Regions from separate parts of the Pseudomonas sp. S35 genome, predicted to be linked through region 4. Evidence: predicted binding sites of a transcription regulator. Region 4 holds the regulator's gene; each other region holds the start of a gene.
What was found. Region 4 encodes FliA, which starts transcription of late flagellar genes. Its sites were predicted from a motif close to CTAAAGTTTNNNNNNNNNNNGCCGNTAA; they were not measured.

Region 1: the regulator FliA is predicted to act here: its motif matches at 3,047-3,074, upstream of PspS35_RS11150 (methyl-accepting chemotaxis protein).
Region 2: the regulator FliA is predicted to act here: its motif matches at 3,468-3,495, upstream of PspS35_RS22810 (methyl-accepting chemotaxis protein).
Region 3: the regulator FliA is predicted to act here: its motif matches at 1,931-1,958, upstream of PspS35_RS10790 (methyl-accepting chemotaxis protein).

The regions. Positions count from the first base shown of each region.
Region 1 is NZ_CP019431.1:2,439,652-2,444,910, reverse strand. Features, by position in the region: gene PspS35_RS11155 (substrate-binding domain-containing protein) at 40-960, opposite strand; gene PspS35_RS11150 (methyl-accepting chemotaxis protein) at 978-2,963, opposite strand; gene PspS35_RS11145 (hypothetical protein) at 3,150-3,329, opposite strand; gene PspS35_RS30275 (aldehyde dehydrogenase family protein) at 3,834-3,932, opposite strand; gene PspS35_RS11135 (hypothetical protein) at 4,253-4,801, shown strand; partial or broken gene PspS35_RS11130 (GNAT family N-acetyltransferase) at 4,978-5,259, shown strand, end outside.
Region 2 is NZ_CP019431.1:5,087,648-5,092,906, reverse strand. Features, by position in the region: gene PspS35_RS22825 (biotin-dependent carboxyltransferase family protein) at 1-394, shown strand, start outside; gene PspS35_RS22820 (inorganic phosphate transporter) at 442-2,046, opposite strand; gene PspS35_RS22815 (transporter) at 2,310-3,329, opposite strand; gene PspS35_RS22810 (methyl-accepting chemotaxis protein) at 3,590-5,218, shown strand.
Region 3 is NZ_CP019431.1:2,364,625-2,369,883, forward strand. Features, by position in the region: gene PspS35_RS10790 (methyl-accepting chemotaxis protein) at 1-1,894, opposite strand, end outside; gene PspS35_RS10795 (Na+/H+ antiporter NhaC family protein) at 2,134-3,453, shown strand; gene PspS35_RS10800 (methyl-accepting chemotaxis protein) at 3,550-5,229, shown strand; gene yegQ (tRNA 5-hydroxyuridine modification protein YegQ) at 5,226-5,259, opposite strand, start outside.
Region 4 is NZ_CP019431.1:4,630,059-4,635,317, reverse strand. Features, by position in the region: gene flhA (flagellar biosynthesis protein FlhA) at 1-1,250, shown strand, start outside; gene flhF (flagellar biosynthesis protein FlhF) at 1,263-2,579, shown strand; gene fleN (flagellar synthesis regulator FleN) at 2,686-3,519, shown strand; gene fliA (RNA polymerase sigma factor FliA) at 3,516-4,256, shown strand; gene PspS35_RS20635 (chemotaxis response regulator CheY) at 4,426-4,800, shown strand; gene PspS35_RS20630 (protein phosphatase CheZ) at 4,819-5,259, shown strand, end outside.

The DNA.
Region 1 (5,259 bases), 2.2 Mb from region 4:
TATACCGAGCCCGCCCCTTGAGCAGATTCACATTGCCAGTCACTCGAACTGCTGGCGATTCTCCGGGGTAATCAGCTGGAACGGCACCCAGATAATCGGCGCCTCCAACCCATCGCCACGGGCCAGATGAACAGCCGCCTCAACCGCCCCGCTCGCTTGACCCACGGCATCCTGGAACACACTGACCGCCATTTTCCCATCCGCCATGAGCTTGAGCCCATCCGACGTACCGTCGATGCCGCCGACCCAGTAATCCTTGGCCTGTTTGCCGGCCTTCTCCAGGCCCATGATCGCGCCGATTGCCATCTCATCGTTATTGGCGGCGACAATCGAGAAATCGACGCCCTGCTTCACCCAGTCCATGACCACCGTGGCGGCCTGGCTGCGCTCCCAGTTGGCGACTTTTTTCTGCACGACTTTCATGTCCGGGTATTTGGCGACGACTTTCTCGACGTCCTCGGTGCGCATCAGGGAAGACGCATTGGCGGGGTCGCCGACCAGAATCACCACGTTGCCCTTGTAGCCGGCACGGCGCGCCAACTCTTCCATCTGCATCGTGCCTGACTCCAGTTCGTTGGAACCGACAAACGCCGCGCGTGCGGTGAGCTTTTCAGGCGATGGGTTACGGTTGACGAACACCAGTGGAATATTCGCTTCACTCGCCAGGCGCATCATCTGAGCCGTGCTCTTGCCATCGACCACGGCCACGATAATCGCATCGACTTTGGAGTGGATCAGGTTGCGGAACTGGCGCATCTGCAATTCAGCATTGTCCTGCCCATTCTCCATAAAGATATCGATATCCATCGCCGCCGACTTTTGCTGCACGCCATTGCGCAGCAAGGCCTGGAAATTATCGTCGTACTTGGCCATCGCCACGCCCACCAGCGGCGTGGCCGCCTGGGCCTGCCCACTGGCCAGCAACGCCGCCCCCAGGAAACATCTCAACCATGCGTTCATTTTCTAGCTCCCGAGGATCAAACGCTGAATTGATGAAGCAATTCACGCTGCACTTTGGCCATGCTCGACAAGCGCTGGCTGCTGCTGGCCGATTGTTCGGCGCCTTGCGCGGTCTGCTGTGCGGAGTCATTGATCTGGATGACCATGCGGCTGGTCTGCGCCACCGTAGCGCTCTGCTCCTCGGTGGCGGCAGCGATCTGAATATTCATGTCGCGAATCGTGCCCACCGCCTCACTCATCGAGTGCAGCAATTCCCCGGCACCGGAGGCCAGGTTCACGCAATGGCTCGATTGCAGCTGACTTTCGTTCATCACCTGGACAACGGAGTGAATCGTTTCCTGCATTCGCCCGATCATGTCCTGGATTTCGCTGGTTGAGGTCTGGGTGCGACTCGCCAGGGAGCGCACCTCATCGGCGACCACGGCAAACCCTCGGCCCTGCTCGCCCGCGCGCGCCGCTTCGATGGCGGCATTGAGCGCCAGCAAGTTGGTCTGTTCGGCGATGGTACGAATGGCAACCACAATGCCCTCGATCGTGTGGCCGTACTTCTGCAACTCGTCGGTGACTGCTGTGGCTTTGTTCACCTGCTCGGCCTGACGGCGAATATTGACGATGGTCTCGGCCACACGCTCCTGCACCTCGTTTGTGAGGTCACTGGTGTCGTCCACCGCCTTGCGGGTGTCCTGGGCGCGCCGCGCGACCTCTTCGACGGTGCTTTCCATTTCAGTCATGGCCGAGGCCGCCGAATGCAACCGGTCCTTTTGTTCATCCACCACACGGGTAGTCTGCTCGCTGTTCAAGGCATTGTTGTCCGCCGTGGTCGCCAGGGCGTCGGCGGAGCTGATCAGCTCACGGAAGGTTGTGCGCAGGGCAATGGTCAGCTCGTTCAGGTAACCGCCCAGTTCTCCAAACTCATCCTTGCGCGAGACGTCGAAACTGACGCGCATGTCCCCCGCCGTCAGTTGTTTGAGCACCTCGCGGAACGCAGCCAGCGGCCGGCGCAGGCTGAACGCCACCCAGAGCCCGATCAGCACCGCGGCCAGCACTGCCAGTACACAGGCGATCAACAACAGGCTGCGGCTGGTGCCAATGGTGGCGTTGGCAGCGTCCCTGGCTTGATTGGCGACCTCAAGGGATTGGCTGCCAAACTCGCCAATCTTGCCAAGGGTCGATTGCAGCGCGGCTTCCACCGCATTGCGTTGCTGCATGACCTGGGCACCCAGTGTTGCCTCTGCCTGGTAGGCATGGAACACACCGTCGGCTCCGGTCAGGTCCGTGAGCAGGCGATTGACCATCACGGCGGCAATCCGTCCACCTCGTGGGTCGACGGCCAACAACGCCTGAAGGCGTGTGCTGATGACTTCGTCCTGCAGGTTCAGCACCCGTTGCAGGGTCTCGATGGCGGGCGTGGCAGCATGCGCCGCCAGGCCGTCATAGGATTTGTTGACTTCCAACAGCAGCTTTTCAGCTGCCGCGACCTGTTGGTTATCGCCGGCACTGCGGGCGCGGGCAATCTCGTCACGCAAATAACCCGTCAACTGCGAAGCCTGGCTACTGCTGTAGCCTTGCAGCACACGCGTCAGCGCGAGTTGCTGCACATGCTCACGGTGCGAGGCCATCAGGGTTTGCGCCTGTTCGGCATAGGCGTTCACCCACTGGCGCTGTTGAGCGAGACTGGCCTTCAACTCGTCCCGGTCGACGACGTACACCGCGGTGCTGTCGAGTAACCGATTGAACTGGTCGAGGCTATCGGTGAACGCTTGCTTGCCGGCGTCGATCTGCTTGAGATCGTTGCTGATCAGTATGGCCAGCAACGCCTGATTGGCGCGCAGGATATGCACATAGAGCTCACTGGCCGCGCGACTCAACGGTGCCGACTGGCCGGTGATAATGCCCAGGCGCTCACTGATGGAATGGGTGCTTTGATAACTGATTCCGGCCATGGCCAGCAGCAACAGCACAAGCACCGCAAAGCCCCCGATCACCCGCTGTAAAATGGTCATGGCTACCCTCTTTAATTATTTTTGGTGAGGCTGTCTGGAGCATGGGCGTACGTCGAGGGAGACTGCTCGCAACGCTAAGGCATATATCGGCCGGGAAGCAGGAACCTTGAAGGGTCAATACACAGATTGGTCGCCGTTATCGCAGCCACCGATAGGTACTCGGTGGATGGCTACGCTTGCATGGCTCTAACCAAATATCGGCACCGTCCCGGAGGGTGAACGCCGGTCCCCCGCGTCCGACAATTGGCGCTCAAGCTCGCGGATGCGCTGTTCGCCTTTGATCAGCGCCTGTTCGCTCGTATGGACCGAGTAGTAACCCAGGTGCAAGTCATAGGGATGGGGCACCGCCGACCCCACGACCAGCACTGCCCCCTCGACCTCTGAAACGAGACTCGTATCTGGCGTCCGACTCATTGAAATCTAAAGGGTTTCCGTCATTCCTAAAACAGGAATGGACTTGATTCTGGACTTGTTTTTAAGCTGTATCAAGAACAAAAGAAGTAGCAACTCCAAGCCACGCTGTCGAGTTCTATGGACAGCCAATCGAGGGGAGCAGTGAATAGATTGCCGATACCTGAATGGTAAAGACAGGCCAGGCCTATCAAGGGGAACCATTCGTACGCCTGGGCTCATTCGTTCTTGAACAGCGAGCTGCGGATGTCAGTTGCCCCAGCCTACCACGCCCTTGATCTCGAGGAAGTCGTGCCCCCCCCCCAAGCCGCGCACTAGCCGCCATTGCCAGACTGCTTGTAACCACCGAAGGTCGCAAAGATATCCCCGCTCGCATAGTTCAGCCGAACCGGCACGCATGCGCCCCGCCACTGCGCGGGCATGCTGGGTACCACTTGACTGCTAATAGGCCGCCAGGCCTTAGACGGTGTCGTTGGCAATTTCGATGACCTGCTCTTCATTGTCATAGGGAATGATCGCCAGCACCGGGTCGAAGATTTCCTTACGAGCAACGGTCATCTGCGCGGTCAGGATACTTCAATTACCACGCAGTGCAGGGTTGCTCCAAACAACCTAGCGATAATGTCGGCGTCCAAGATTACTAAGTGAATCGCTGTGCCACCCAATCATTTTAGTGCCAAGCCCGACTCCGAGAAAACGAACTCAACATGTACCCTCGATTTGGAACCGTAAAAAATCTTTGTATAAACATATAAATTATCGACTGATATTTTAGTGCATTTCTAGAAATGAAAGGGACGACTTCGAAAGGAAGCGCAAGCCATATAGGCATTGTTCATTTACTGGAGGGGCTGTCCTTCTACACAGGAGGAACCGCCATGCACGTAAACTATAGCAATGATGATTTAAACCCCTTTACAAAATTATTCTATCGCCCTATAGAGGCGGCTATACGCTGGTGTAATCTGATGCCCTATGAAAGCCAGATTCTCGAAGCAGAATGGAACCACCCGGAGTTACTTTCACTGACTTTCCCCCAATGGCCATGTCTTCCAGCTAACACCGAAAAAATCTTCGATGCCATCCTTAATCATGAGCTTCCCTACGGTATTTTCGGGTCGCCAACTACTTCAGACAACCTCCTCGACCGTAGACTTCTTACCGTGAGGCACATAGACCTTAAATGGTGGATGTTTCATTATTACCCAGATCAACGGCCAGCATTTTTATTCGGCGGGGTTTCAGCGGATAACCAAAAAATTAGCATTAGTACTTACTTGACGTTAAAAGCAGATCGAGACGCGTTAGAAATAGAGCTGGACACGATCAAGACGGCGTACCGTGAGCTTATGGAGCAGCTAAAGACCGTTGGCATCGAGCAAGAAAACCTACTGTCTTGCCCTGCGAAAGGATGCCCTGAAAGATAGAGAACTCGACCTCATTCGCAAGACGGGCTGGACCATCATCGATTGCACTTCATCATAGGCTTTGTTTTTTCGACATTTGCTGACGCAATCTCGCACCGGGTAATTTCAGGAGGATAACTCCAGTGCTGCGCATCGATAACCTTCCCTCAAGCACCCGCTGGATTATCCGCCAGGCGATGCCCGACGATGTTCACGCATATTGATCGAACTGGATACCTACGCAACTTCCCTCTGCACTCGTCACGTCTTTATCTATGAAGCCGTCTTTCGTCAGCAGTGCCTGATAGCAATCGATGCCGGACATTGCGTAGGCTATCTGGTACTCACTCACGACTTCTTCAACCACGCTTTTGTGGCGCTGATGATCGTGTCACCGGCTCATCAGCGTCTGGGTGTGACGTCTACGGTCTGCAGCCGAAGCCATGAGCAAAACACCCAAGCTGTTTATTTCAACCAAT
Region 2 (5,259 bases), 460 kb from region 4:
CAAAAGCAGTTTTTTTGCCGAACCCTGGACCGTGGGTTCCGAGGCGGACCGCATCGGCTATCGCTTCAAGGGCGGCAGCGCGTTGAGTTTTGAGCCACGGGAGCAGCCATTTGGCGCGGGCTCGGACCCTTCCAATATCGTCGACAGTTGCTACCCCATCGGCTCGATCCAGGTGCCGGCGGGGCTGGAGCCGATTGTGTTGCACCGCGATGCGGTGTCGGGCGGCGGCTACGCGATGATCGGCACGGTGATCAGTGCCGACCTGGATTTGATCGGCCAGATGCAGCCGAACCAACGCGCGGGGTTTGTGGCGGTGACGCTGGAGCAGGCACTGGAGGCGCGGCGTATCTACAAGAAGCGGCTGAAGGCGATGGCTGGTTTGTTCGCAGGCTAAAAATGTGGGAGGGGCTTGGCCCCTCCCACATTTTTTACAGTGTTGTGTCAGAACAGTTGGGTGAACAGCCAGTAGAGGCTGCCTGAAAGCACAATCGCGGCCGGCAACGTCAACACCCACGCCATCGCCAGGTTGCGGATGGTCCGCATCTGCAATCCACTGCCATTGGCCACCATCGTCCCCGCGACACCCGATGACAGCACATGCGTCGTCGACACCGGCAAGCCATACATATCCGCCGCGCCGATGGTCAGCATCGCCACCGTCTCGGCCGCAGCACCCTGGGCGTAGGTCATGTGGGTCTTGCCGATCTTCTCGCCCACCGTCACCACGATACGCTTCCAGCCCACCATAGTGCCCAGGCCCAGCGCGATCGCCACGGCGATCTTCACCCATAGCGGAATGAAGCGCGTAGCACTGTCGATCTGCTGCTTGAACAGTTGCAGCTTGTCTTGGGTGTCAGCGTCGAAGTCGCCGACCTTGGCCTTGTCCATCAAGCGAATGGTTTCGCTGGTCAGGTACATGTCGTTGCGCACGTTGCCGACGGCTTCGGCGGGGACTTTGGCCAGGGAGCCGTAGCCTTTGACTTCTTCACCGATAAGCCCTGTGAGCGCGGCGAGAGCCGGTACCAGTTCCGGCGTGGCTTCCTTGGTACGTACGTAGGTCGACAGGACCGGGCGCGGGTCTGCCGCCAACGCCTGCGGCGCGGTTTTCATCAGGGCGACCTGGGTCACTTCGGCCACCGCCGCGAATTGCAACGACTGTTCGGCGGGCATGGTGCGGTTCAGGGCATAGGCCATCGGCAGCGTGCCGACCAGGATCAGCATGATCAGGCCCATGCCTTTTTGCCCATCGTTGGAGCCGTGGGCGAATGACACGCCGGTGCAGGTGGCGATCAACATGCCGCGAATCCACCAAGGCGGCGGGGTGTCGCCTTTGGGGGCTTTGTACAGCGAGCGGTTTTTCACGAAGGCGCGCAGGGCCAGCAACAGCAAGGCTGCAAAAGCGAAGCCGATCAGCGGCGACAGCAGCAACGCGTAACCAATCTTGGTGGCCTGGGCCCAATCCACGCCGCTGGTGCCGTCACGCCCGTGCATCAACGCATTCGCCACGCCGACGCCGATGATCGAACCGATCAGCGTATGGGACGACGAGGCTGGCAACCCCAGCCACCAGGTGCCCAGGTTCCACAGGATCGCGGCAATCAGCAGGGCGAAGATCATGGCGAAGCCGGCCGAGGAGCCCACCTGCAAAATCAGCTCCACGGGCAACAGGGCGATGATGCCGAACGCCACCGCGCCACTGGAAAGCAGCACGCCGAGGAAGTTGAAAAAGCCTGACCACACCACCGCAAAATGCGGCGGCAGCGAGTGGGTGTAGATCACCGTCGCCACCGCGTTGGCGGTGTCGTGGAAACCGTTGACGAACTCGAAACCCAGGGCGATTACCAGCGCCACGCCCAGCAGCAGGAACGGCGTCCAGGTGGTGACCACCGTGCCCAGCTCCTTCATGTCGTGCATCAGGCTGTAGGCGGTGAACAACAGGCCCATGGCGAGCACGGCGAAGAAAATGATCACCGTCACCAGGCCGGGTTTCTTGTCCAGCCTGGGTTTGGGTTGGGTGTGTGAGGCGGTCAGGGAAGGGGTGGCCATGCCGGAGCATCCAGGTAATGAAGGATGCTGTTCATAGTCATTGCAGAATGTTACAGCGATGCTGCCGCACGTCAGTGTTTAGTCAATCAGGTGCGCGATTGGTCTGTCGGGCAGCGCACACAGGCGCAAAACTCACAGACACCACTGATCCCTGTGGGAGATGTCAAGCTCTAGCGAGGCTTCGATGGCGGCGCAGGGCTGGCAGACGTGTTGGCTGACACACTGCCATCGAGAGCAAGCCCCCTCCCATAGCTGATCTCATTTCAGTTTGAAAATTTGCGGAACGCCCAGCGCCCGGCGATCAGCGTGAAGGTCGCGACCAGCGCCACCAGAATCCAGAACCCCTCCGGGTCCTGGGACAGCGGCACACCGCCCACGTTCATCCCGAAAAAACCGGCGATGATATTGATCGGCAGCGCCAGCACCGTGACCACCGTCAGGGTGAACAGGGTGCGGCTGCTTTGTTCATTGAGGTTGGCGGCGATCTCTTCCTGCAACAACTTGATGCGCTCGCCCAGGGCCGTCAGGTCGTTGATGATCAGTGCGAACTCCTCGGTGGATTTGCGCAGCTCTTTCACGTCGTCCTTTTGCAGCCATTGTGGCGGGCGGTTGAGCAGGCGTAGCAGCGAGCCCGGCTCCAATGCCAACAGGCGTTGCAGGCGCACCAGTACCCGGCGGGCGGCACCCAGTTCGGCGCGGTTGGTGGATAGGCGCGAGGAGAGCAATTGGTCTTCGATATGGTCGACGCTGAGGCTGGTCTTGCGCACGATCTGCGTCAGCACTTCGCCCTGGTCGCGCAGCAAATGCACCAGCAGTTCCAGCGGCGAGCGAAAGTGTTCGCCGGCCTTTACCGACGAACGCAACTTGTCCACCGAGTGCAGCGGTTGCAGGCGCGCGCTGATCAACAGACGGCTGCGGGCGCATACCCACAGCGTGGAAATATCCGATGAGACCATGCTGCTGAAGTTGAACACCACGTCGTTGACCACCGCCAGCAAGGCTGAGTCGACGTGTTCAATGCGCGTGGAACGCGAGCCCTCGTGCAGCGCTTCAAAAAACTCTTGCGGCAGTTCCAGGTGCGCCTGCATCCAGCGCTCGCACGCGGCGTGGGCCAGATTCAGGTGCAGCCACAAGAACTCGTCCGGGTCTTGCGGTTGCTTCAACGCCGCCAGAGCAGTGGCTGAGTCAATCTGCTGACCCTTTTCACCAGGGCGAAAACGGAAACCGTAAAGCAAGCCAAACAGATCGGAGTCCTGATGGCTGTGGTCAATGCTGTGGTTCATGGAGGCTCGCAGAGAAAAGGCCTGTAGGACATTTCACAGGTCGCGTGGCGAATGATTACAGGGTTGTTTGACATTTTTATGACAATTTTTTGTTTATTTCGCTTTGGTGACATTTTATTGACCAACTGTCGAAAACCCTTAAAGAAGGCTCTAGTCCGGCCGATTCAGCGCATAACAACCGTCAGGGAAGCGCGGTGCCTTTGTCGACAGGGAGGTCAAGGCGTGCAGACGCTATTTACCTGTATCGAGGCTTTTCCCCGATGAATGTTTTGCGAACCTCCTTGAGAGCACAAATCCTCTCGCTGCTCGGCGGCAGCTTGCTGGCGATATTGTTGATCGCCCTGGCCTGCTTCAACTTCCTCTCCAATGGGGTGCAGAGTTATCGCAGTTTGATTGATGGGCCGTTACTCACCTCGCAGCTGATCGACGAGGCCAACCTGCAATTCAAGGTGCAGGTGCAGGAATGGAAAAACGTGTTGTTGCGTGGCAAGCAGCCTCAGGACATGGAGAAATATTGGGGCCAGTTCCAGGATCGCCAGCGTGATGTGCAGGGCATCCTCACGCGTCTGGTGACCCAGACCCGCAGCGACGCACCTTTGAGCCAACGCATCGAAACCCTGCGCCAGGAGCACCAGCAACTGGGCGTGGCCTATCAGAAGGGCCGCGATGCCTACGTGGCGGCGGGCGGTGATGCAACGGTTGGCGACACGGCAGTCAAAGGCGTGGACCGCGCCGCCAGCGAGCAGATGAGCGCCCTGGTCAGCGACTTGCGCGCTCAAGGCCGGCAGCAAGCCCAGGCCATCAGTGCCTATGCCGAGCGCACCGTGCTGGTGGGCCTGGGAATCATGTTGCTGTCCGGCGTGTTGATCGGCCTGTTCAGCCTGTGGTTGATCAACCGCAACCTGATCCTGCCGATCCGTGGCTTGATCGACTACGTGACCCAACTCAGCCACGGCCGTTTTGCCGAACCCGTGGCCAGCCGTCGCCAGGACGAACTGGGCCATCTGGCCGCCGCCGCGAATACCTTGCGCGACTTCCTCGCCGAAACCTTCAACCGCTTGCAGCGCAGCGCTACCGACCTGGTCAGTGCCAGCGGCGAGTTGAATGCCATCGCCGGGCAGATGGCGACGGGCACCCACGAACAATTCAACCGCACCGACCAAGTGGCCACGGCCATGACCGAAATGTCGGCCACCGCCCAGGAAGTTGCACGCCATGCCGCGAGCGCCTCACGTGCGGCGGACGAAGCGGATCACTCGGCCCGCGAAGGCGGTGAAGTGATGCAAGTGACCATTGCCACCATCGGCCGGATGCGCAATGAAATCCTCAACACCGGCACCATCATCCGCCGCCTGGAAACCGACAGCGTGCGCATCGGCAAGGTGCTGGAAGTGATTCGCGGCATCGCCGAACAGACCAACCTGCTGGCGTTGAACGCGGCGATCGAGGCGGCACGCGCCGGCGAGGCTGGCCGTGGTTTTGCGGTGGTGGCCGATGAAGTGCGCAGCCTGGCGCAACGCACGGCGGCGTCGATCATCGAGATCAACCAGATTATCCAGGCGGTACAAACCGGTGCGGTGGGTGCGGCCGAGGCGATTGTCAGCGGCCAGACGTGCAGCGACGAGAGTGTGGAGAAAGTCACCCAGGCCGGTGCGATGCTTGCGCACATCACCCAAGCGGTGGAAGCGATTCGCGACATGAACCGTCAGATCGCCACGGCGGCAGAGGAGCAGACTTCGGTGGCCGAGGACATTTCGCGCAATATCACCCAGATCACCGAGGTGGCCACGGCCAACCTCAATAACGTGCAACGCACCGAAGCGGCGAGCCATAACCTGCGTGGGTTATCCGGCGAGTTGAATGAAGTCACGGCGCGCTTGGGGGCCTGATCGGGCATAAAAAAACGCCACCCTGGGTGGCGTTTTTCTTG
Region 3 (5,259 bases), 2.3 Mb from region 4:
GTTCGACGCTGCCCTGGGCCTGGCGATAGCTATTGCCCATGGAGCCGACCACGTCCTCGGTGCCGCTTTGTAGTTTCTCGATCACCAGGCGGGTTTCTTCCACCGACTCCTGGGTGCGCCGCGCAAGGTTGCGCACTTCATCGGCCACCACCGCAAAACCACGGCCGGCCTCACCGGCGCGGGCAGCTTCGATGGCGGCGTTGAGTGCCAGCAGGTTGGTCTGCTCGGCGATGCCACGAATCACTTCCAGCACCGAACCGATTTTCTCGCTATTGGCGGCCAGGCCTTCGACCTGGGCCATCGCGGTGCTCATATCTGCCGCCAGGTGGCCGATGTTGGTGGTGGTCTGGTCGATCACGGTCAGGCCCTCGCGGGTGGCCTGGTCGGCATCCCGTGCGGCTTGTGCGGCCTGGGCCGCGCTGCGGGCCACGTCTTGGGCGGTGGCGCTCATTTCATGGGAGGCAGTCGCCACCTGGTCGACCTGGCGGTATTGCTGCTCCATGCCGGCGCTGGTCTGGGTGGCAATCGCGGCGGATTGGTCGGCGGTGCCACGGGCGTCCTGCACCGAGCGTTTTACCTCGGCAATGATCGGTTGCAGCTTGTCGAGGAAGCGGTTGAACCAACCGGCCAGTTGCCCCAGTTCGTCGTGTTTGTCGTAGGCCAGGCGCCGGGTCAGGTCGCCTTCGCCGCTGGCGATGTCTTCGAGCATGTGCGCCACGCCGAGGATCGGTCGCGTCACACTGCGGGCCATCAGCCACACCAGGGCCAGGCCGATGACCGCCGCGAGCAGGCCCAGGCCGAGTTCCAGTAGGGTGCCGCGGGCATTGTCAGCATCCAGCTGCGCCTTTAGGGCTTCGGCGGGGCCGACCAAGACCTGTTCCGGCACATCCAGCAGTACGCCCCACCGCTTGCCGTCGGGAATCGGCGCGAACGGTGCCAGCACCTTCAACTGATGGTCGGTGCGCAGGCTGTGGGTCTGTGGGCCACTGGCCAGCGCGCTGAGCACTTGCGCGCCGCTGACGGTGTCGACCCGATCCAGGCGTTTGCTCAACTGAGTGGCATCCGCGCTGTAGCCGGCCAGCAAACCGGTGGGGCTGAGGATGCTGACCTGGGTCTGGCCGTCGTACAGTTTTTGGCTGGCCTGTTGGCTCACGGCCTGCAGGCTGTTGAGGTTGATGTCCACCGACAGCGACGCGATGACTTTGCCGTTGACCGTGAGCGGGAACACGATGCTGGTCATCAGCACGTTCTGGCCGTTGATCATATAGAAGTAGGGTTCGATCACGCAGGGCTTGAGCGTTGTGCGCGGGCAGGTGAACCAGGCATTGGCGGGCTCACCGCTGGCGCCGATGCGGGTGTCGGCCATGTCGCTTTCCGGCAGCGCCATCGAAGTGAGCGTGCCCGGCGTGGGTTGCGACCAGTACAAGGCAAAGCGGCCTTTGTCGTTGCTGCCCAGCTCCGCCTGATCGGTAAACAACTCGTCCTTGCCATCCAGTGCGTTGGCTTCGAACACCAGGGATATACCCAGCAGGTCAGGGTTGGCCTGCAACGCGGCCTTGACCTGGCGGGTCAGGTCTTCGCGGGTGTCGAAGGCGTCCAGGAAGCGCTTTTCCGCCTGTTCACGCAGGAACAGTACCTGGCGGGAAAACCCGTGGCCGTATTGGTAGGCGTCCATGAACTGCCGACGAATACCCAGTGCTTGCGCTTCGCCTTGGGCCTCGATGCGCGCTTGGGCGGAGGTGTTGAGCATCTGCATGCTGGACGCCTGGACCTGCTCCGAACTCTGCGCCATGCGATACAGCGACAACCCCACCAACAGGGTCACGATCCCCAGCAGGCACAGGCCGGCGAGCAGGGTGATTTTCCATTGAATGGAGAGCTGCCTGAGCGACATCGGGACATCCTTAACCTGAAAACATATAGACCCAGGTTATCGGCTGCTTTGAGGGCTTCTTTATTCAAACAATCAATTGAAATCCAGAATCGGCGTCGTTTTTTGACATGCGGCTCCAGCTGCTGCAAAGTGCGCGCCCTCTAATAAGACCTCCTTGAAGCCTGCACGCGGGTTGCCACTTGATGGCCACCTGGGCGCGGGCATGCCTGTTTTTTAAGTTTCTGCTTGAGGTAACCATGATTAACGCAGTCATCGCCGCGGTCGGCACCATGCTGGTGCTCAGCTTGTCCCGCGTGCATGTGGTCATCGCCATCATCGTCGGCGCCCTGGTGGGCGGTTTGACCGGTGGCCTGGGCATCGAGGCCACGCTCAAAGCCTTCAATGGCGGCTTGGGCGGTGGTGCGACCGTGGCGTTGTCCTACGCCTTGCTCGGCGCTTTCGCGGTGGCGATCGCCAAGTCTGGCCTGGCCCACGCCCTGGCGGACAAGGCCCTGTTGCTGGTGGACCGCCAGGACGCCAGCGGCGGCAGCCACGTCAAGTGGCTGTTGATCGGCCTGCTGTGGATGGTGGCGATCGCGTCGCAGAACATCTTGCCGATTCACATTGCGTTCATCCCGCTGTTGGTGCCGCCGCTGCTCTATGTGCTGACCAAGCTGCAACTGGACCGCCGCCTGATTGCGTGCGTGATGACCTTCGGCCTGATTACGCCGTACATGTTCCTGCCGGTGGGCTTCGGCAATATCTTCCTCAACCAGATCCTGTTGGCCAACGTCGCCAGCAGCGGTGTGGACATCAGCCAGGTCAACGTGACCCACGCCATGAGCTTGCCGGCCCTGGGCATGGTGGTCGGCCTGCTGGTGGCGGTGTTCATCAGCTACCGCAAAAAACGCGTGTATGACCTGGAGAAAATTGAACGCGTCGAGCAAGTGGCGGTGCAGTACAACCCGCTGACCCTGCTGGTGGCCGGCGTGGCGATTGCCTCGGCGTTCATCATTCAACTGTGGTTGGACTCGATGATCATCGGCGCCCTGGCCGGCTTTCTGATCTTCTCGGTGTCGGGCATCGTGCGCTGGCGCGACACCGACGACCTGTTCACCGAAGGCATGAAGATGATGGCCATGATCGGCTTCATCATGATCGCCGCCTCAGGTTTTGCCGAAGTGCTCAAGGCCACGGGCGACGTGCGCTCGCTGGTGGAAACCTCGGCGGCGTTCATCGGCCACAGCCGTGGGGTCGGTGCGTTGTTGATGTTGCTGGTGGGGCTGTTGGTGACTATGGGCATCGGCTCGTCGTTTTCCACAGTGCCGATCCTGGCAGCGATTTTTGTGCCGCTGTGTGTGCAGTTGGGCTTCAGCCCGATGGCCATCGTGTGCATCGTCGGCACGGCGGGCGCGCTGGGCGACGCAGGTTCGCCGGCGTCGGACTCCACTCTCGGCCCGACCTCCGGCCTGAACATCGACGGCCAGCATCACCATATCTGGGACACCGTGGTGCCGACTTTCCTGCACTACAACCTGCCATTGCTGGCGTTTGGCTGGCTGGCCGCGATGACCCTCTGATCCCAACTGATGGGGTTTTTGTAGTGAGCGTGGGGCCTACAGAACCCATGCAAGTGGCCGATAACCTCTCAAGTCGCCTAATAAGAGAGAAAAGCCATGCGTCTGAGTTTGAAGGCCAAAGTCCTGTCCCTCGCGATCGTGCCGGTGCTGCTGTTTGCCGTGGTGATCAGCCTGACCACTGTGTGGATCCTCCAGGGCCAGGCGCGCAACGAAGTCGATGAAACCCGCCAGCGCCTGCTCAATGATGCCAAGGCCACGCTGCAAAGTTATGTGGAAGTGGCCATGAGCACCATCAAGCCGCTCTACGACGCGGCCGCTCCCGGTGATACCGCGGCGCGTGCCGAAGTGGTCAAGCTGCTCTCCAATACCGGTTACGGCAAGGACGGCTACTTCTTCGGCTACGACTCCGAGACCATTCGCCTGTTCAAGGGCAACAGCCCCGACGGCGTGGGCAAGAGCTTCAAGGACAACCGCGACCCCAACGGCGTCTACGTCAACCGTGACCTGGTCAAGGTCGGCAAAGACGGTAGCCACTACCTGCAATACAGTTCGACCCAGCCCGGCCAGACCGAGTTGGTGCCCAAGCTGGGCTACACCGAATACCTGCCCAAGTGGGACATGGTCATCGGTACGTCGGTGAACCTCGATGGCATCGAAGCCCAAGTGGCGGTGGTCGAGGCCAAGGTGGAAAAACGCATGGAAGGCGTGTTGCTGAGCATCCTCGGCGTGGCCGTCGTGGTGCTGTTGGTGATCGCGGCCGTGGGCATGTTGCTGGCCAATACCATCCTGCGTCCGTTGCACTTGATGAAAGCCAACCTCGATGACATCGCCGCCGGTGAAGGCGATTTGACCCGTCGCCTGGCCATCACCAGCCAGGATGAGCTGGGCGATCTGGCGGGCGCGTTCAACCGGTTTGTCGACAAGATCCACGGCCTGGTGCGCCAGATCACCGAAATGACCGCGCAACTGACCGGGCTGGTCGGCCAGGTCTCTGACCAGGCCCAGCGCTCGGAGCAGGCCATGGAGCGTCAGCGCCACGAGACCGACCAAGTGGCCACTGCGATCAACCAGATGTCCTCGGCGGCGCAAGAAGTGGCGCGCAGTGCCCAGGGCGCATCCGTGGCGGCGCAACAGACCGACGCAGAAGGCCAGGCCGCCAAGCGCGTGGTGGATGGCAGCATTGCGCAGATCCATGCGCTGGTCAGCGATATCCGCAGCAGCGGCGTGTCCCTCGACAGCTTGCAGCAGGATGTGGCGTCGATTGTCAGCGTGTTGAGTGTGATCCGTTCGATTGCCGAGCAGACCAACCTGCTGGCCCTCAACGCCGCCATCGAAGCCGCACGGGCCGGGGAAGCCGGCCGTGGTTTTGCGGTGGTCGCCGACGAGGTGCGCGCCCTGGCCAGCCGCACCCAGACCAGCACCCAGGAAATCCAGGGCATGATCGACCGCCTGCAAAAAGGCACGGTTGCCGCCGTGGACGCCATGCGTCGCTCCAGCGATGCCGGGGACGGCACCTCGGCCCAGGCCAACCAAGCCGGCGCGTCCCTGGACACGATGGCCCAGTTGATCGGCACCATTAACTCGATGAACGCTCAGATCGCCAGCGCCGCTGAAGAACAGACGGCCGTGGCTGAAGAGATCAACCGCAGCGTGCATCAGATTGCCGTGGCGGTGGACAGCGTCGCCGATGAAACCCAGTTGGGCGCCCAGACCTCCCGCAGCCTGGCGGACCTGGGCCAGCGACTCGGGCAATTGGTCGGCCAGTTCCGGATTTAAACGTCGCGCATCAGCAGACCGAAGCGCAGG
Region 4 (5,259 bases):
TGGCGGCGGGCATCATGGCGATCATGGGTATCGTGCCGGGCATGCCCCACGTCTCGTTCCTGAGCATGGCGGCCCTGGCCGGCGGTGCTGCGTACCTGTTCTGGAAGAAGCAGAACCAGGTCAAAGTCATCGCCCAACAAGAAATTGCCCGCCAGCAAGAACTGCTGCCATCCCCGGCCCGCGCCCAGGAAACCAAGGAGCTTGGCTGGGATGACGTGACCCCGATCGATATGATTGGCCTGGAAGTGGGCTACCGCCTGATCCCCTTGGTGGACCGCAACCAGGGCGGCCAATTGCTTGCGCGGATCAAGGGCGTGCGCAAAAAACTGTCCCAGGACCTGGGTTTTCTGATGCCCACCGTGCACATCCGCGACAACCTCGACCTGGCGCCAAGCGCCTACCGCCTGACCTTGATGGGCGTGATCCTGGCCGAAGCCGAGATCTACCCGGACCGCGAGTTGGCGATCAACCCAGGGCAGGTGTTCGGCAGCCTCAACGGCATTACCGCCAAAGATCCGGCTTTTGGCCTGGACGCGGTGTGGATCGAAATCAGCCAGCGCAGCCAGGCGCAGTCCCTGGGCTACACCGTGGTGGACGCCAGCACCGTGGTTGCGACCCACCTCAACCAGATTCTGTACAAGCACTCCCATGAGCTGATCGGCCACGAAGAAGTCCAGCAATTGATGGGTTTGCTGGGCAAAGCTTCGCCAAAACTCGCCGAAGAACTGGTGCCGGGCGTGCTGTCGCTGTCGCAATTGCTCAAAGTGCTGCAGGCGCTGCTGGCCGAACAGGTGCCGGTGCGCGACATCCGCAGCATTGCCGAGGCCATCGCCAACAATGCCGCCAAGAGTCAAGATACCGCCGCGCTGGTGGCTGCGGTGCGCGTCGGATTGTCCCGCGCAATCGTGCAAAGCATTGTAGGGCTTGACTCCGAGCTGCCTGTGATCACCTTGGAGCCAAGGTTGGAACAAATATTGCTCAATAGTATTCAGAAGGCAGGACAAGGCCAGGAAGAGGGCGTTCTGCTGGAACCAAGCATGGCTGAAAAGCTGCAGCGCTCGTTGATCGACGCCGCGCAGCGCCAAGAGATGCAAGGCCAACCGGTGATTCTGCTGGTGGCCGGCCCGGTCCGCGCGATGTTGTCGCGGTTTGGACGCCTGGCAGTACCGAATTTGCACGTTTTGGCTTATCAGGAAATTCCTGACAACAAGCAAGTGACTATCGTCGCGACAGTAGGGCCCAACGGCTGAGGGTAGTGGGTTATGCAAGTGAAGCGTTTTTTCGCCGCCGATATGCGTCAGGCCATGAAACTGGTCCGTGATGAACTGGGCGCCGACGCCGCGATTATCGGTAACCGTCGTATTGCCGGCGGTGTCGAGCTGACGGCTGCCCTGGATTACACCCCCTCGGCGCTGGCGCCACGCGTGCCGAACATGGAGCTCGAAGACGAGCTGCGCAAGACCGCCTCGCGTATCGTCTCGGCCCAGGCCGAACTGAGCATGCGTGGCGACAGCGATGCCACCACCAATCGCCAGTTGTTTGCCGGCCTGCCGCTGACGGCTGCCGAGCCCCTGGTTGAGCCGACCTTCATCGAACCGCCGCGTCCTGCCGCGCCAGCCCCGGCCGCCGCCGTCGACCAGCGTGTGTTTGATTCGATGCGCTTTGAGCTCAATGGCCTGCGCGAACTGCTGGAAGTGCAGCTCGGCTCGCTGGCCTGGACACAACTGCAAGGCAGCAAGCCGCAACAGGCCAACCTGTGGCGCCGCCTGCAACGCATCGGCCTGTCCGGTCCGCTGTCTCGCGACCTGCTGGCCCTGACCACCGAAATCGACGAACCTCGCCAAGCCTGGCGCATGTTGCTGGCGCACCTGGCGCGGATGATCGTCACCCCGGAAATTGAACCCTTGGAAGAGGGTGGCGTGATCGCCATGGTCGGCCCTGCCGGCATGGGCAAGACCACCACCCTGGCCAAGCTGGCCGCGCGTTACGTGCTCAAGTACGGCGCCAATAACATCGCGCTGGTGAGCATGGACAGCTACCGCATCGGTGCCCAGGAACAGCTCAAGACCTTGGGTCGTATCCTCAATGTGCCGGTGACCCACGTCGATCCGGGCCAGTCCCTGGCCAACGCGCTCGACCCGCTGCTGCGCAAGCGCGTGGTGTTGATCGACACCGCCGGCCTGCAAGCCAGCGACCCGGCGTTGCGCATGCAACTGGAAAGCCTGGCTGGGCGTGGCATCAAGTCGAAAAATTACCTGGTGCTTGCAACCACCAGCCAAAAACAGGTTCTTACCGCTGCGTACCATAGCTACAAGCGCTGCGGCCTGGCCGGTTGCATCCTGACCAAACTGGATGAAACCGCCAGCCTGGGCGAAGTGTTGAGCCTGGCTATCAGCCATGAACTACCGGTTGCCTACCTGACCGACGGGCCGCGGATCCCGGATGATCTGCATCTGCCGCGCCGTCATCAGTTGGTCAGCCGCGCCGTCAGCGTGCAAATGCAAGAAGAGCCTAGCGAGGAAGCGATGGCCGATATGTTCGCCGACCTCTACCACCACCCGGCAAAACGGGTCGGTTGAAGTCAGGATGAACACCGTGAAATGTACCTACATCGATGGTCTGCAAGCGATTCACGCGGCCAAGCCATGTAGCCTGCGTCTAAGCAAGACAAGGTAAAGAAATAAAATGGGCAGCATGCATCCCGTACAGGTGATCGCGGTGACCGGCGGCAAAGGTGGCGTCGGGAAAACTAACGTGTCAGTGAATTTGTCCCTGGCCCTGGCAGAGCTTGGCCGTCGCGTCATGCTGCTGGATGCTGACCTGGGGCTGGCGAACGTCGACGTTCTGCTGGGACTGACGCCCAAACATACCCTTGCCGATGTGATCGAGGGGCGCTGTGAGCTGCGCGATGTGCTGCTCCAGGGCCCTGGCGGGATCCGCATCGTGCCGGCCGCCTCCGGTACCCAGAGCATGGTGCACCTGAGCCCGGCGCAACATGCCGGCCTGATCCAGGCCTTCAGTGATATCGGCGACAACCTCGACGTGCTGGTGATCGACACCGCCGCCGGGATCGGCGAGTCCGTGGTCAGCTTCGTGCGCGCCGCGCAGGAAGTGTTGCTGGTGGTCTGCGATGAACCCACCTCGATCACCGACGCCTACGCCCTGATCAAACTGCTTAACCGTGACTACGGCATGAACCGCTTCCGCGTGCTGGCCAACATGGCCCAGAGCCCGCAGGAAGGGCGCAACCTGTTCGCCAAGTTGACCAAGGTCACGGATCGCTTCCTCGATGTCGCCTTACAATACGTCGGCGCAGTTCCCTACGACGAGTGTGTGCGCAAGGCTGTGCAAAAGCAGCGTGCAGTCTACGAAGCGTTCCCTCGTTCCAAATGCGCACTGGCGTTCAAGGCTATTGCCCAGAAGGTCGATACTTGGCCGTTGCCCGCCAACCCTCGGGGGCATCTGGAGTTTTTCGTCGAGCGATTGGTACATCAGACGAGCGCAGGACCGGTGCTATGACAGCGAACGGCTACAACGCCTACAAGAAATCTGCCCGTGACAGCCAGGGTGAGTTGATTGAGCGCTATGCGCCGCTGGTCAAGCGTATCGCCTATCACTTGTTGGCTCGCCTGCCCGCCAGCGTGCAGGTCGAGGACCTGATCCAGGCCGGCATGATCGGCCTGCTCGAAGTGTCGACCAAATACGACGCCAGCAAAGGCGCGAGTTTCGAGACGTATGCGGGTATCCGTATCCGTGGCGCGATGCTCGATGAGGTGCGTAAAGGCGATTGGGCGCCGCGTTCGGTGCACCGCAATACGCGCATGGTCAGTGACGCAATTCGTGCAATTGAAGCAAAAACCGGTCGCGACGCTAAAGATCACGAAGTTGCGGCCGAACTCCAATTGAGTCTCGACGATTACTACGGGATTTTGAACGATACCTTGGGCAGCCGCCTGTTCAGTTTCGACGACCTGTTGCAGGACGGCGAACACGAAGGGCTGCACGAGGACGGCGCGAGCGCACACATGGAGCCGTCGCGCGACCTGGAAGATGAACGCTTCCAGGGCGCATTGGCGGACGCCATTGCCAACTTGCCCGAGCGCGAGCGGTTGGTGTTGGCGCTGTACTACGACGAAGAGCTGAACCTCAAGGAAATCGGTGAGGTCCTGGGGGTCAGTGAATCGCGTGTCAGCCAGTTGCACAGCCAATGCGCAGCCCGCTTGCGCGGGCGATTGGGAGAGTGGCGAGCGCGCTGACAGGCGGTGTGGGGGCACTGCGAAGCGATACCGCGAAGGTGATTGGCCTTCGCGGGTTCGACCCGTGGTGTTCCCAGCAGTCCTTTTTGTGTAATGCCTGTTGATTGAAATGGCGCGTCCAGGTGCTGGGCGCGTTTAAGACTGCTTGGAGGTCGAATTGGACAAGAACATGAAAATCCTCATCGTTGATGACTTCTCAACGATGCGGCGGATCATAAAAAACCTGTTGCGTGACCTTGGGTTCACAAACACGGTCGAGGCGGATGACGGCCTGACGGCAATTCCGATCCTCAACAGCGGGAGCATCGACTTTCTGGTAACGGACTGGAACATGCCGGGAATGACCGGTATCGACCTGTTGCGCCACGTGCGCGCCGACGAAAAGCTGCGCAGCCTTCCCGTGTTGATGGTGACCGCCGAAGCCAAGCGTGAGCAGATCATCGAAGCCGCCCAGGCCGGGGTCAACGGTTATGTGGTCAAGCCATTCACTGCACAGGCCTTGAAAGAGAAGATCGAAAAGATCTTCGAACGCATCCACGGCTAATGCCATCGCGGGGGAGCTATGGAGCATAAAGAAACGTCACAGGGAGACTTCGAGTCGACCCTGAAAAAACATGCTCACCAGTTGGTCGACAGCCTTGAAAGAGGCCAGTTCGGCGACGCGGTGCAGTTGATCCATGAGCTCAACCAGACCCGTGACCGCGGCCTGTATCAGGAAGTGGGCAAGCTCACACGCGAGCTGCACAGTGCGATCGTCAATTTCCAGATTGACCCGCATATGCCCCAGGCCGAAGAAATCTCACAAATCACTGACGCCACCGAACGCCTGTCCTACGTGGTCAGGCTGACTGAGGCGGCGGCCAACCGCACGATGGACCTGGTGGAAAACGCCACGCCCCTGGTCAATGGCATGGCCACTGAAGCCCAAGCCCTGAGCAACGACTGGGGCCGCTTCATGCGCCGGGAAGTGGGGGCTGAAGAGTTCCGTGAGCTGGCCCGTCGG